DNA from 3 places in the Lysinibacillus sp. GW247-5R2A genome. Region 2 is predicted to be linked to each of the others. Evidence: riboswitches for the same ligand, from Rfam matches in the RefSeq annotation. Region 2 holds a riboswitch; each other region holds the start of a gene.
The links. A riboswitch is a leader RNA that binds a small molecule or an ion and turns the genes downstream of it on or off. The one in region 2 is predicted to bind S-adenosylmethionine.
Positions count from the first base shown of each region.

Region 1: linked by a shared signal. The riboswitch ahead of AC07YC_RS15030 (methionine ABC transporter ATP-binding protein) and the one ahead of AC07YC_RS18660 (MetQ/NlpA family ABC transporter substrate-binding protein) in region 2 are both predicted to bind S-adenosylmethionine.
Region 3: linked by a shared signal. The riboswitch ahead of AC07YC_RS07240 (YezD family protein) and the one ahead of AC07YC_RS18660 (MetQ/NlpA family ABC transporter substrate-binding protein) in region 2 are both predicted to bind S-adenosylmethionine.

Region 1 is NZ_JBWKZL010000009.1:137,156-142,018, reverse strand. It holds gene AC07YC_RS15040 (MetQ/NlpA family ABC transporter substrate-binding protein) at 1-481, opposite strand, end outside; gene AC07YC_RS15035 (methionine ABC transporter permease) at 548-1,216, opposite strand; gene AC07YC_RS15030 (methionine ABC transporter ATP-binding protein) at 1,206-2,234, opposite strand; SAM riboswitch class I at 2,318-2,422, opposite strand; gene AC07YC_RS15025 (thioredoxin family protein) at 2,479-2,790, opposite strand; gene AC07YC_RS15020 (toprim domain-containing protein) at 2,806-3,147, opposite strand; gene gcvH (glycine cleavage system protein GcvH) at 3,239-3,619, opposite strand; gene AC07YC_RS15010 (arsenate reductase family protein) at 3,701-4,057, opposite strand; gene AC07YC_RS15005 (acyl-CoA dehydrogenase FadE) at 4,240-4,863, opposite strand, start outside.
Region 2 is NZ_JBWKZL010000013.1:8,782-13,644, forward strand. It holds gene AC07YC_RS18650 (methionine ABC transporter permease) at 1-396, opposite strand, end outside; gene AC07YC_RS18655 (methionine ABC transporter ATP-binding protein) at 389-1,414, opposite strand; gene AC07YC_RS18660 (MetQ/NlpA family ABC transporter substrate-binding protein) at 1,509-2,339, opposite strand; SAM riboswitch class I at 2,429-2,535, opposite strand; gene AC07YC_RS18665 (PPC domain-containing DNA-binding protein) at 2,658-3,161, shown strand; gene AC07YC_RS18670 (pyridoxal phosphate-dependent aminotransferase) at 3,209-4,372, opposite strand; gene AC07YC_RS18675 (carbon-nitrogen family hydrolase) at 4,469-4,863, shown strand, end outside.
Region 3 is NZ_JBWKZL010000003.1:262,240-267,102, forward strand. It holds gene AC07YC_RS07220 (formate--tetrahydrofolate ligase) at 1-782, opposite strand, end outside; gene AC07YC_RS07225 (cold-shock protein) at 996-1,196, shown strand; gene AC07YC_RS07230 (VOC family protein) at 1,300-2,085, opposite strand; gene AC07YC_RS07235 (flavin reductase family protein) at 2,244-2,729, shown strand; gene AC07YC_RS07240 (YezD family protein) at 2,814-3,005, opposite strand; SAM riboswitch class I at 3,039-3,133, opposite strand; gene AC07YC_RS07245 (DUF418 domain-containing protein) at 3,304-4,398, opposite strand; gene AC07YC_RS07250 (TetR/AcrR family transcriptional regulator) at 4,382-4,863, opposite strand, start outside.

The sequences.
Region 1 (4,863 bases), on a different contig from region 2:
CTTCTAGTAATGACAGCATACGACCGTGATCTGATACCGAATTAGAAAGTAAGATTGTTGCACCTTCAGGAAGTTCCTCTAAAGATTTATATTTTTTAGAGTAAATACCGATTGGCTCAATATGAACACCACCAGCATTGACGAAGTCATAGCCATTGTCTTTAATTTGTAACTCCAAATACGGAATATGTTGGAAGTAATTTGCATCCAATTCTTTTGATTCTAAATCTTGGTTTGGTAGCACATAGTCTGTATATGTTTCTACTTTAAGGTCAATACCTTTCTCAGCTAAAATAGGTTTTGCTTTATCCAAAATTACAGCATGTGGTGTATTAGAAGCTCCCACTGTTAAAGTAACGTTTTCTTTACTATCTGTTTTATCACCAGATGCTGAATTTGCATCCTCTTTTTTATCAGTACCGCAAGCTGCTAAAGCTAGTACAAGTATTGATAAAAATAATCCTGTTAATACCTTTTTCATTTATGACACTCCCTTTATTTTGATGAAAATATGTTAGCGGCAAGAACCGGAATAACCTCAGTTTTATTAACGTTTATCAATTTTTTCTGTCATGAAATCACCAATCCATTGGATAATAAAGACTACTACTAAGATCAAAATAGTTGCCATTAATGTCACATCTTGGCGATTTCTTTGGAACCCGTCTAGGAAGGCTAAGTTCCCAAGACCTCCTGCACCAATTATCCCTGCCATTGCTGTATAACCAACAAGTGCTACAGCCGTAACTGTAATCCCCGAAATTAGTGCTGGTAATGATTCAGGGATCAGAACTTTCCAAATAATTGTGGCTGTTTTAGCCCCCATTGAACGCGCTGCTTCAATAACACCCTTATCAATTTCTCGCAACGCAATTAATACCATACGCGCATAGAACGGAGCCGCACCGATAATTAAAGCAGGTAAAGCAGCATTAGCTCCACGGATTGTACCTAATAAAAACTTAGTAAATGGAATTAATAAAATAATTAACACGATAAATGGGATAGAGCGGAAAATGTTAACGAGTGACCCTGTTAAAAAGCTAACAATTTTATTAGCCCATAACTGATTGGGACTTGTTAAAAATAGGACGATCCCAATGGCTAACCCAAGAATAAATGTAATAACTGTAGAAATGGCCGTCATATATAATGTTTCATACGTAGCCTGCCACATGCTATCCCAGTCTACATTCGGAAAGAGATTAGTTAGCATCTGCAATCACCTCCGTTTGTACTTCCACTGTATTTAAATAGCTTAAAGCTTCAGTCACATTTGCTTTCGACCCATCAATTTGGACTATGAGGGTACCATATGCACCATTTTTCGTTTGAGAAATATTCCCGTGTACGATGCTTACTTCCACATCGAATTGCTTCACTAAATGTGAGATAACTGGCTGTTCTGTTTTTTCACCAACAAAAATCAATTTGACAAGTTGTCCAGTTGGATAATTTGCTTTGATTTGTTCTACTGTATCCTGTGTTTCCTTTGTATTTGTAATTTGGGCTACAAATTTCTTAGTAATGGCTGCCTGAGGTGCCTGGAAAACTTGCAATACTTCCCCACGCTCTACAATTTCGCCTGCCTCCATCACGGCTACACGATGACAAATCTTGCGAATGACATGCATTTCATGTGTTATGAGGACAATCGTTAACCCTAAACGTTCATTAATATCTACCAGTAAATCAAGAATCGCATCTGTTGTCTCTGGGTCTAGTGCAGATGTTGCCTCATCACATAGTAAAACCTCTGGATTATTTGCTAAGGCACGTGCAATCCCTACACGTTGCTTTTGTCCACCAGACAACTGCGATGGATATGCTTGATCGCGACCTTCTAAGCCAACAAGTGCTATCAATTCCTTCACCCGTGCCTCACGTTGAGCTTTTGATACACCTGCAATTTCTAATGGGAAGGCAATGTTTTCTGCAACTGTTCGTGACCAAAGTAGGTTAAAATGTTGAAAAATCATACTAACCTTTTGTCTAGCTGCTCTAAGCTTCTGACCCTTAATCGAAGAAAATTCTTGATTGTTCACCGTTACTGTTCCTGCTGTTGGTTTCTCTAAACCATTAAGTAAACGAATCATCGTACTTTTACCAGCGCCACTATAGCCGATAATGCCAAAAATTTCACCCTTATTAATAGTAAGGTTAACATCTTTGACTGCCGTTAATTCGCCATTTGCTGTTTTGTATTTCTTCGTTATATTTTGAAGCTGTATCATAGCGAATACTCCTTTTCTTATATAAAAAAACCCCTCCACTTATAGACAAGTAGAAGGGGTCACGTATTATACGTTGAACCGTTCTCTCATCTTTCAAAGAAAAAATCTTTGAGTGATTTGGCACCTTTTCACTATGTGATGGTTGCCGGGCTTCATTGGGCACTTCCCTCCGCCGCTCTTTATAAGAGTTCGATATATTTAATGTTTTAGTAATATATTTGTTACTTTACCACGCTAATAAAGTTCAGTCAATTGATTTTTTTAACAATTCGTACAAAAATGGTACGGATTGAAAAGCATAAATCTTTTCTGTCACTTTGCCGCCATCACAGACAAGTAAACATGGGACGCTTTCAATTTGATGTTCAATAGCAATTTGCTCCAAAAAATTAATATTTGCTTTCCCTAGTTTTAGGTGAGGTAATAGTTGTTCTACAATTGACATCATTTTCGATGCCACTGCACATGTACCACACATCGGTGTATATAAATAAAACGCAGCTTTTTCTCCCGACTGTAAAGCCGATTCCCACTGCTCTTTTGACCATTCTTCCATTTAGTTCACGCAACCTTATAAAATATATTCATGATGGATTGAGAAATGCGCACGCAGTAAAATCATTGCTAACACTTTTCTTGGTGTCGTTTCTACTTCCTTATATGTCGGCATTGTACGTAAATGCTCCGCTTCCGGATAATGTCTGTCCATTAAAGTGCGTAGCTTATCGCCTGAAGTATCAGCATCAAAAAAAGTAAATAGCTCGCAGCCCTCATAGGGGTCTATTAGCTCCTCTAATTGATGCACTCCAATTGTTCCATTCGTACATAGTATTGTAACATTCTCGTTCAAAATTGGCTCAATTTGTAGCTTATCTGAGCGTCCTTCTACTATCAAGCATTTCCCAACGAACATTACGCCACCTCCATTTAGACATACCCACTTATACATTATTATATAATAAAAAACGCCGGTAGTTTCCGACGTTTTTTGATTATGGCTTGTCTTATTCTGCAGTCATCTCTTCGTATTGTTCTGCTGTCATAAGTTTATCAATTTCTGACGCATCAGCAGGCTTCACGACGATCATCCATGCTTTTTCATATGGTGATTCATTAACGAATTCTGGGCTATCTTCTAAATCTGCATTTACTTCCACTACAGTACCTGAGATTGGTGCATATAATTCAGAAACAGTTTTTACTGATTCTACGCTACCGAATGGATCATCTGTTTTGATTTCATCGCCAACTTGTGGAAGTTCAACGAAAACGATATCTCCTAATTCAGATTGTGCGAAGTGCGTAATACCAATACGTACTTTTCCATCTTCTACTTTTACCCATTCATGCTCTTCAGAGTAACGTAAGTCTTTCGGTGTGCTCATGCAAAAAACCCCTCCATAATTATGTAATATATTCACTTTCAGTGTGCCATACTTCTCCTATAAAAACAAGGATAAAAACGGTTATAACCAAGCTTGCTCAAAATCGGATTCTTTAAACCCTAAAGTTACTTTTTTGCCATCTGTTACGATGGGACGTTTTATTAACATTCCATCCGTAGCAAGTAGCTCAAGCTGTTCTTCCTCAGTCATATCAGCTAGCTTGTCCTTCAAACCAAGGTCACGATACTTCATGCCAGAAGTATTAAAAAACTTCTTCAAAGGTAGTCCACTTGCTTGCCATAAAGCTGTTATTTCATCCTTTGTTGGTGGCTGCTCTACGATATGTACCTCTTCATAGGAAACGTCATGATCATTTAACCACTTTTGTGCTTTTTTACATGCTGTACATTTTGGATAATGGAAAAATTGAATCGTCATAAAAATGCTCCTCTGCTGTCTTTTTCTGTAGTATACCATCTTAATCATTTAGAATGGTGGAACTTCGCTCATTTTCGTAAGTCTATCCATCGGTTTTGTATTTTTATCCGTTCCTTTCATAAATTTATCTGGAATAAAAAAACTAGCTACCCATTTACGGATAGCTAGCGTTTTTTATACGATTAAACGATATATTTTTCTGCTTCTATTAATTTCACAGATGCTTCACGTTTCTTTGTAATTAGGTTGTATGGATTATTACGTGTTAATTTACGTAATGCAGATAAAGTCATACGAGCTGCATCCCCATCTGCGGTAGCAAGAATTGTATCTTTTGCTTCTTTTTCGATTTCAGCAAATGCTTCTTGGCAGAAAATTTGAGTATATAGCAATTTTTGATGTGCTTTTTCAACGCCATCACGAGCAATCGCTTTTTCTGTACGTAATACAGCTGATTCCATTGCAAATAATTGATTAGCGATATTGGCAATATTCACTAAAACTTCTTGCTCTTGATCCAACTTCGCACCAAAGCGTTGTGCTGCTAAGCCTGCCGCTAATACAGCAATCTTCTTGGCATTTTTTACTAAGTATTTTTCCTGAGCTAGTGGCTCTGTACCGATATCCTCCGGCATTAGCATCAGAAGCTCTTGCTGTAGATTTTGCGCAACTTGTAATAATGGCAGCTCACCTTTTAGTGCCTTTTTCATAAATGTACCTGGTACAATCATGCGATTAATTTCATTTGTCCCTTCAAAAATTCGATTAATACGAGAATCACGATAAATACGCTCTACCTCATATTC
Region 2 (4,863 bases):
TTTAATACCCATAGCGGTGTAGGCTTCGACAACGCCCGAATCAACTTCTAAAAGCGCTGACTCCATCAGTCGTGCAATATAAGGAGCGGTATAAACTACAAGCGGAACAATAACGCCTTTCACGCCAATCGTTGTACCGACGATAACCTTTGTAAAAGGTAAAATGAAGAATAGTAAGATGATGAATGGGACTGAACGGATAATATTGATAACTAAATTAAAAAATTGATAGAAAAATTTATTTTCAAAGGATTGACCAGGTCGTGTTAAAACAATTAAAAGTCCTAAAGGTATACCGATTAGAATCGAAAAGAATAATGAAATTCCGACCATTTGAAATGTTTCGATAATTGCTTTGCCAATAACCTCTGACCATTCATTAAAGAAATTATTCATGGATCTCTCCTCCTAACTCTTCCACAGTAACGCCATTCTCTGCAAAATAGGTTAACGCCTTTTGAACAATGTTGGGCTCTCCGTTTAAATGCACCACAATATTACCAACAATGCCGTTTTTTAATTCAATAATATTGGCTGTTAAAATGTTTGGTTGTACATCATATACTTTGCTGACTTCAGCCAATAACGGCTTACCAGTACTTTCTCCAAGAAATGTTAAACGAATGACGCTACCTGAAACATTTAACTGCTCAATAAGAGAAGGAGTTAAGTTACGTTGTGAAATGGTACTTAAGAACTTTCTGGTAGTAGGGTGTTGTGGTTTTGCAAAGAGCTCAATAGCCGTACCAAATTCAACTACTTTCCCTGCCTCTAGCACAGATACCTCATCACAAATTTTCTGAATGACATTCATTTCATGTGTAATCAGTAGGATTGTAATTCCTAATTCACGATTAATTTTTAACAATAGTTCAAGAATGGCCTCTGTAGTCTCAGGATCAAGCGCACTTGTTGCTTCATCACTAAGTAAAATTTCCGGCTCTTGCGCTAGAGCGCGTGCAATAGCGACACGTTGCTTTTGTCCACCTGAAAGCTGATTAGGGTAGCTATCTAGCTTTTCTGTTAAACCTACAATTTCCGCATATTTAGCCACACGATTTTTGACTTCTGTTTCGTTATAACCAAGTAGCTTTAAGGGAACTGCAATATTGTTATAAACTGTCGCTGTCTTTAAGAGATTAAAATGTTGAAAAATCATACCAATCTTTTGTCGTGTTTGACGTAAGTCATGAAGTGAAAGGGTAGTAATATCCACATTGTCAATTAAGACTTTGCCTGCTGAAGGACGCTCTAGTAAATTAACACAACGAATCAGCGTGCTTTTACCGGCACCACTATACCCAATTACACCATGAATTTGCCCTTTTTTTACATGAAGATTGATTCCATCCACTGCCTTAATACTGCCTTTTTTTGTCTTATATTCTTTTGAAATATTTTGTAATTGAATCATCAGATTGATTGCTCCTTTCTTAACTTCTAAAAAGCAAGAATCTGCGCGGTTTCCATAGTGGAAATTGGGCAGATTCTTTAGCTTATCGCACGTATTACCAGCTAGGGATTACAGAACCTTTGAATTCCTCTTCAATGAATTGACGCACTTCATCAGATTGATAAGCCTCAATGAACTTTTTAATCGTTGGGTCGTTTTCATTTTCTGCACGAACGACAATGTAGTTCACATATGGAGAGTCAGTAGATTCTAAAAGAATAGAGTCCTCTTGCGGGTTAATGCCAGCTTCCAGCGCAAAGTTAGTATTTATAGCAGCTACATCTACTTCACCAAGCTGCTTAGGAATTTGTGCAGCTTCTAATTCTATGAATTTTAAATTCTTTTTGTTTTCTTCCACGTCACGAACAGATGCTGTTAAGTCCGCTCCATCTTTTAATTTAATATAGCCTGCCTCTTGTAAAACAAAGAGAGCACGCGCTCCATTTGTTGGGTCATTCGGTAAGCCAAATGTTGCACCTTCAGGAACATCATCCAATGATTTATATTTTTCAGAGTATATACCCATTGGATTTAAAATTGTTTTGCCAACCGGTACTAAATCTGTATCGTGATCTTTATTAAATGTATCGAGGAAAGGTTTATGCTGATAGCTGTTTGCATCAAGATCTCCTTCTGCTAAGGATGTATTTGGTAAAACATAATCAGAAAATGATTTTAGTTCTACTTCTAGACCTTTTTCCTTTGCAACTTTAGCAGCTATCTCTGCAATTTGCTCATGAGGTCCTGAAGTGACACCCACAACAATTTTATTTTCATCGATAGCTTCGCCTTTTCCTTTGCTATCTTCTTTAGAGCCACAGCCCGCTAGTGCTGCGACTAATGTAAGACTTGCTAAACCTACTAAAAATTTATTTTTCTTCTTCATGAAAACTACCTCCAAAAATTGTTTTATCGGTTTTTGAAAATAAAAAAAACTCTCTTACAAATTAAGAGAGGCTCATGAAAAAAAGTCCTCTCTTATCTATCAAACGAATTTCGTTTGCAGGATTTAGCACCTTCCTTCATAAAAAGGAGGTTGCCGAGCTTCATAGGGCCAGTCCCTCAGCTACTCTTGATAAGAGATTCATATTATATTTTTGTATTTCCGATAGAACTAATATAATTTATAGGGTATAGTAAGTCAATAAATATTTTTAAAATTTTTTATATTGTTATAATATTTTGTTGCGAAGGAGGGAGAAGATTGTCCGTTAGAGTTAAGTATGGCATAGGTTCATTTGGTAAGGTGATTAGTGCTCGTCTTCTCATGGGAACAGACATCATTGAAGGAATTGAGGCACTTTGTGAAGAGAATAAAATTGAATCAGCAACCATTATTAGTTGTATTGGTAGTTTTCAAAAAAGTAGCTTTGTTTATTTAGTACCTGATGAAACTTCCCACATTAAAGTTCGATTTAGTGATGTGGTTGAGAAAGAGGGGCCACTCGAGTTTATCCAAGGTTCAGGAGTTGTTTGTAAGCGTGATGCACAATATGAAACGCATTTCCATGGTTCCATGAGCGATCAATGGGGAGTGGTTTCTGGCGGTCATTTTATAAAGGGCGGAAATATCGTCATAACAGCAGATGTAGTACTGGCAGAAGTTCAAGGCATTCAGCATATCCGTCAGTTGGATGATGAAACAGGTCATGTACAATTTTATCCATTAGAACATGGGTTAGATCTTCCAAGGAAAATTGAAAAATAGTAAGTCCTCTAGCTACTGAAAGCTACAGGACTCCATTTTGTTCCATGTTAGAATAATTTTAATTGCTCAATTCTATGCATGGCTTCTCGTAACCGTTCCTCGCTTACAAGCAAGCCAATACGCACATAGCCTTCCCCATATTGGCCAAAGCCATTTCCTGCGGCTACCGCAATATCAGCTTTGTCAAGCAAAATATCGGCAAATTGTTCGCTAGTAAAACCTAATGGGACAGGGAGCCAGGCAAAGAAGGAGCCCCTTGGTGCCGTTACTTGCCAGCCAATTCTATGAGCTTCTTCGATTAGAACATTTCGACGACGCTCATAGGTAGCTCTTAGCTCATCTGCACATTCCTGTGAAGATGTCAGTGCAACAGCTGCTGCTTGCTGAATAGCAGGAAATTGACTACAAAACAAATGATCTTGAATAAGATTAATCGCGGCAATCAAATCAGCATTACCAACAGCAAAGCCTATACGCCAACCTGCCATATTATAAGTCTTTGATAATGTGTACATTTCGATTCCAACTTCTTTTGCACCGTTGGCCTGTAAGAAACTAATAGGTTTATTGCCATCAAATCCAATCGCACCATAAGCAAAATCATGTGATACGATGATATTATGCTCCTTAGCAAAACGAATGGTTTCTTCAAAAAATTCAAGTGTAGCTGTACCACCCGTTGGATTATTTGGGTAATTTAAGTAAAGTAACTTGGCTTTTTCTATAACTTCTTTAGGTAGGGCATCATAATCAGGTAAGAAATTATTCTCAGCAAAAAGTGGCATTACTTCAAAATTAACATCACCTAATACAACACCAGATAAGTAGTCTGGATAGCCCGGGTCTGGTAATAGCATTGTATCGCCTGGATTTAACACAGCCAAAGGTAGCTCAACAAGACCAATCTTTGTGCCACCAAGAATGGCTACTTCAGTGTGAGGATCAATCTCCACATCATATTCCCGTTTATAAAAGTCGGCAGCCGCTTGACGTAATTCAGCGATACCACGAAAAGGCGAATACTTGTGGTTTTGAGGATTTTCAGCTGCTTCCTGCAATGCTTGAATGATATGAGTAGGCGTAGGTTGGTCGGGATTTCCTTGCCCGAGATTAATTACATCACGACCTTCTTCCAAGGCATTGTTTACTTTTTGGACAAGCGCCGCAAAAAATTGAGTGGGTAATTGCTGTAGTTTTTTAGAGAATTCCATGCATGATCACCTTTTTCAGAATATAATAATTATTATTGAAGAATATGAAGCAAATAGTAGTACTTTTTTTGTTAATTGTCTAGAGGAGGAATGAATATGAAAATCGGTTGTATTCAGTTAAACGTTGGCTTCGGCAAAGTAGAAGAAAATTTTACACGGGCAGAGGACAAGATTCGTGAAGCTGCAAAACTAGGGGCGGAAATTATTGTGTTACCGGAAATGTGGAATACCGGCTACGCACTAGAAAAGCTAGCAGAATTGGCGGACGTTAACGGTGAGCGTACAAAGGCATTTTTAGCTAACTTAGCGAAGGAACTTAGTGTACATATTGTCGGTGGCTCCGTTTCGATAAAAAAGGATGACAAGTTTTACAATACGATGTATACATTTGATAACAATGGATTACTTGTTGGGGAATATAGCAAGGCGCATCTTTTCCGTTTAATGGACGAGCATCTTTACTTAGAAGCTGGAGATGATATGAATCGATT
Region 3 (4,863 bases), on a different contig from region 2:
ACTAAGTTTGGCTTAAAGGCATCCTTCAATAATAATGTTAAGGCACCCTCTACCTGTAAATCACGCACAAAAACAGGCTCGCGCTCAAATGTGTAGCCAATTACAATGCTGGCGATGCGCTCGCGTAAATCCTCAATGCTTGTTGCTAAACAGAAAACTGCCATAATTTCGGAGGCAACCGTAATATCAAAGCCGTCTTCACGTGGCATGCCTTGAACAGGCCCTCCTAATCCTACAATCACTTTCCGTAATGAACGATCATTCAAGTCCATCACACGTTTCCAAATAATACGTCGTGGATCAATGTTTAAGACATTCCCTTGGTGGATATGATTATCAATAAATGCGGATAAAGCATTATTAGCTGTTGTTATCGCATGAAGGTCACCAGTGAAGTGTAAGTTAATATCCTCCATTGGTACTACCTGTGCATAGCCTCCGCCTGTTGCGCCACCTTTTACGCCCATTACTGGACCAAGAGATGGTTCACGTAAAGCTACCATCACTTTCTTATTTAATTGATGAAGGGCATCAGCTAGTCCTACAGTCACAGTCGACTTCCCTTCACCTGCTGGGGTTGGACTAATAGCTGACACTAATACAACCTTTGCGTCCTCACCTTGAGCTGTAATTTTTAATGGGTCAATCTTCGCTTTGTAGCGGCCATACTGCTCAAGAGCATCCTCTGGAATACCTGCAGCATTGGCAATTTCCGTAATAGGTTTGATCACTGCTTGACTCGCGATTTCTAAATCTGTTAATGGTTGATTTTTCGTTGTCATTTGGCATCCTACTTTCTATGTTTTTCATTTCCATTATAGTCTTAATTGTGAAAAAAAAGAAAGTCAGATATGCTAGCATTCCGACAATCAATTGACATTTTTGTTCAATTCATGTATGTTCTAAGAGAAAATGCAATTTTTTCACATTTTCTCATTGATAGCACGACTTCTTTAACTTTATTTTACTTTCAAGCGCATTGGAGGCGAATGCTTATGCAACATGGGATCGTAAAGTGGTTCAATAATGAAAAGGGTTATGGCTTTATTGAATGTGATGATGGAGAAGATGTATTTGTACATTTTACGGGCATCCAGGAGGAAGGCTTCCGTACACTTGATGAAGGTCAAAAGGTTTCATTTGATGTTGTGGAAGGCAATCGCGGCCCGCAAGCATCAAATGTTGTAAAATTATAAGCTAGAATATAGTAAGTGGATGAAGTATTTGAAAATGGCTCAATCCACTTTTTGCATGTTTGCACATAAAAATCCACTTCAACGATTGAAGTGGATTTTTAATTTATTTATTAATCCAATAAAAAGCACCTGGACACACTAATGTTTCCTTTGTTCGATGTGGATCCTTCAATGTTACACCGATTGGCCCTTCTTTTAAATGACCGAGCGTCATGCTAGATGCTGAGGCTTCCTCATAAAAATCCAAACGCATATTCGGTAGCTGTAGAGACATAAACTGCTCATGCTGCTCAAACTCGGGAAGTTGTAAAACCTTCTGCCAAAGCAGCACCGTCTCCTCCACATCCTTGACAAAAAACTGAATGGATTCCATTGTAATGGCTTGTTTTTCATCAATCGCACCACTAGCCTTTAATTGAGCCAAACGCTCCTCATCTCCATCTGCCCATTCAATTAAGAATGGAAAATCCACTGAAAGGCCAGGTCTGCCAAAATGTAATAGCTTCCATTCGATTATCGTGCCGTCTGGTCTTGTGCGGCTACAAGCATCGGGACCATATACTTCATAGCCCAATGCACGCAATCGTTGACCCTCGTCTTCAATATTATTGGTGCGCAAGGCAATTCGTGAAAATCCTTGGCGCTCATGATCACGTTTAAACGTATAATGTAGGGAATATGGGTACAGGGCCGCTTGCTCAAATAAATCACGATCATAAATTGCGATTTGTTCAATATAGCTTAAGCCAAAATAACTTAGTGTATTGTAAGTCCCCCACATCGTGTGTTGACCACCGTTCACTGTATGAACATTTCGTTTATTGAAGAAAACCTTTATATTTTCTGGTGATTCTACTTGATGTACCAGATGATCAAAATATAAAGTCATGGCAATTCCCCTTTCTTTCCCCCACTAGCTTTACCTGGATGTGTAATTGATTTAATATTTACTTAAGAAAAGGAGTTACTATATGGTATGAAAAAAAGTGCCATTTACCTACTAACTCCGTTAACTAATTTATTACTAACTATAAAGAGGTGATTTGAATGACAGATCATGTTGCTGCTTTTAAATTGGCATTAGGTAACTATCCTACAGGTGTAACAGTTGTTACAGCATGTCATGAAACGAATCCAATTGGCTTAACAGTCAATTCTTTTGCATCTGTTTCCATTGACCCACTACTTATTTTATGGTCACTGGATAAAAAATCTCAGCTTCATCCTTACTTTATGAGCGCGGAGAAATTCGCTGTCAATATTTTAGCAAGTGATCAAGAGCAATTATGTACATTATTTGCAAGTAAAGTCCCAGATCGCTTTGCTCAAGCAAAATGGTCTACTTCTTCTTTAGGACTACCGATTTTACATGATACAGCAGCTATTTTACAATGTAAATCCTTTCAGCAAATAGATGCAGGTGATCATACTATTTTTATTGGCCAGGTGCTAGATATTACAAACTCTCAAAAGGAGCCGCTTCTCTATCATCGCCGTCATATCGGTCAGATTCCAAAAAGCTTCTATAGCTAATTGCCATAAAAAAAGGGCCACTTGTAAGCAACGAAAACCATGCTTATTGGTGGCCTTTTCACATCGTTCAACTGAAATGATCCTTTATTTCCTCTGAGGAAATCTCTGCTTTTCAAGCCTATTAATTTGAACAATTACACCATCCTGAATCGTAATATGCACTTCACCAAATTCAAGATTTTGAATGGCCTTTGCAATAGCCTCTAATTTCTTATCTTCTACCTTTGCCGACTGAGCCATACGATACACCCCTTCTTTTTCATCCTTGTTGTACAAAAGAGGCCAATGCATCAAACTGATTGATAGCCCCTCCTATCTCTCAGATCCATCTGTTGGAATTGGCACCTATGTTTCGGTTGCCGAGGCTTCATTGGGCCAAGTCCCTCCACCTATCTTGATAAGAGTACTGCGTTTCTTGAAAATAATTCTATAATTCTGTTATAAGATTGTCAATATAAAATATTAGAAAACCTAGCTGAATACTTTGTAATGATCATTTTAGATTAGTAGACTATCTATTTCTAAAGTATTTTATGCCTAATCAACGAGAAATAGATGGCAATCCATTAATTTATTACGAACTCCATTTCCTCATCATGAATTCAAGGGGACCCCGACGATGTTTAGCTCTCCACCAGACAGAAACAAGCACACATCCTACAAAGTAACAGCAGGCATAGAGCATGGAAAAAGTAAGCGTCTGGTTCTCCAACTTTTGGCAAACAATTAATATGCCAATGCCAATAAAAACATGGCCGACATAATGCGTTAAAGACAGTTGTCCCGTAAAGATCAAAGCTTCAATTACTTTATTTTTATATGTCTCAACAAGATAGATGGAGCCCACAATAAGGACAATTGCCGACGCCGAGTTAGATAGAACATACATCATATTCGGTGGAATCGGTCCCGTATCAAATAAATACAATGCACTCTCTACATCTAATAAATGGATCGTTGTCATCTTAATAAATAGCGTTGAAAAAATCTCCGTCATTATGACTAGCAATAAGCCCATTACCCATAAGATTTTTCGTAATGAACGATTAGTTAAATCTAATGTGCCGATTACCATGCCAATTAGAAAGAAACAAATCCAGGGAAATAGTGGATGATAGCCATTAAACATCAAATTTCTTATAAATCCTGCCGGTGTCCAAAAATCAAGATACACTAGTAATACATATGTTGGATGCCACCCAGCAAGGTAATTAAATTGAATTTGGAGCCACTGTGAAAGGATGAGGATGCCACCGATTATGAACATCATCATTTTCTTGGATTGGGCAATCAAACATGCGGCAACAAACATATAGACGCCATAATAATGTAAGATATCTCCTGTCCAGCCGACTGTATATAGGACTATCCCTATCACGAATAACAAAAACGATCTCTTCCACAAAGTAAGTCGATTCTTGCGAAGAAGTATTGGGTCCTTAGTCTCTCTAGCCTGACGAGTCATTAAAGCTGTTCCTATTCCTGCTAGCATGACGAATACGGCCGAGGCACGCCCCTCAAATAGATGTTGTAAGGCCATCAACCATGTTGAACCATTCGTTGTAGAACCCGTTACAACTCCAAAATTGACAATGAACATACCAAACATGGCGAGAGCTCTTGCAAAATCAAGGCCTTCAATGCGCTGTTCATCATCTCTTTTTCCCATCTTCGCCTCCTTGGATAACGCTATACACAGCCTCCTTCCAAATAGCTCTGTAGTCCAATTGGTTACCTGTTAATATGAAATTACCGATATTATCATAGACCAAGGCCAGCATCTGTGCCTTTGCTTCTATAGTGGGAGTATCCTCTAGAACCCCTAGCCGCACGCCATATTGTAGGACTTCCACAAAGCTTGTTAAAAAGCTGGTTTCTAGCTCTTCTAATTGCTTCTTATAGCTTTCATCGCGAGCTGCTAATAGTACATATTGGTTAAATATTTTATTAAAATAAGGATCCTTGCCCTGCGCCTCAATAGACTTATAGCCCAGCTCTAGTAATTCCTCCTTGAAATTAACGCGAGAAAGCTCTATATAATCCACAGCGACATCCTGTTGAATTACTTTATACAGTTCATCAAATAAGTAAGTGATTAATTGATCCTTTGATTGAAAATAATAATAAATGGCTG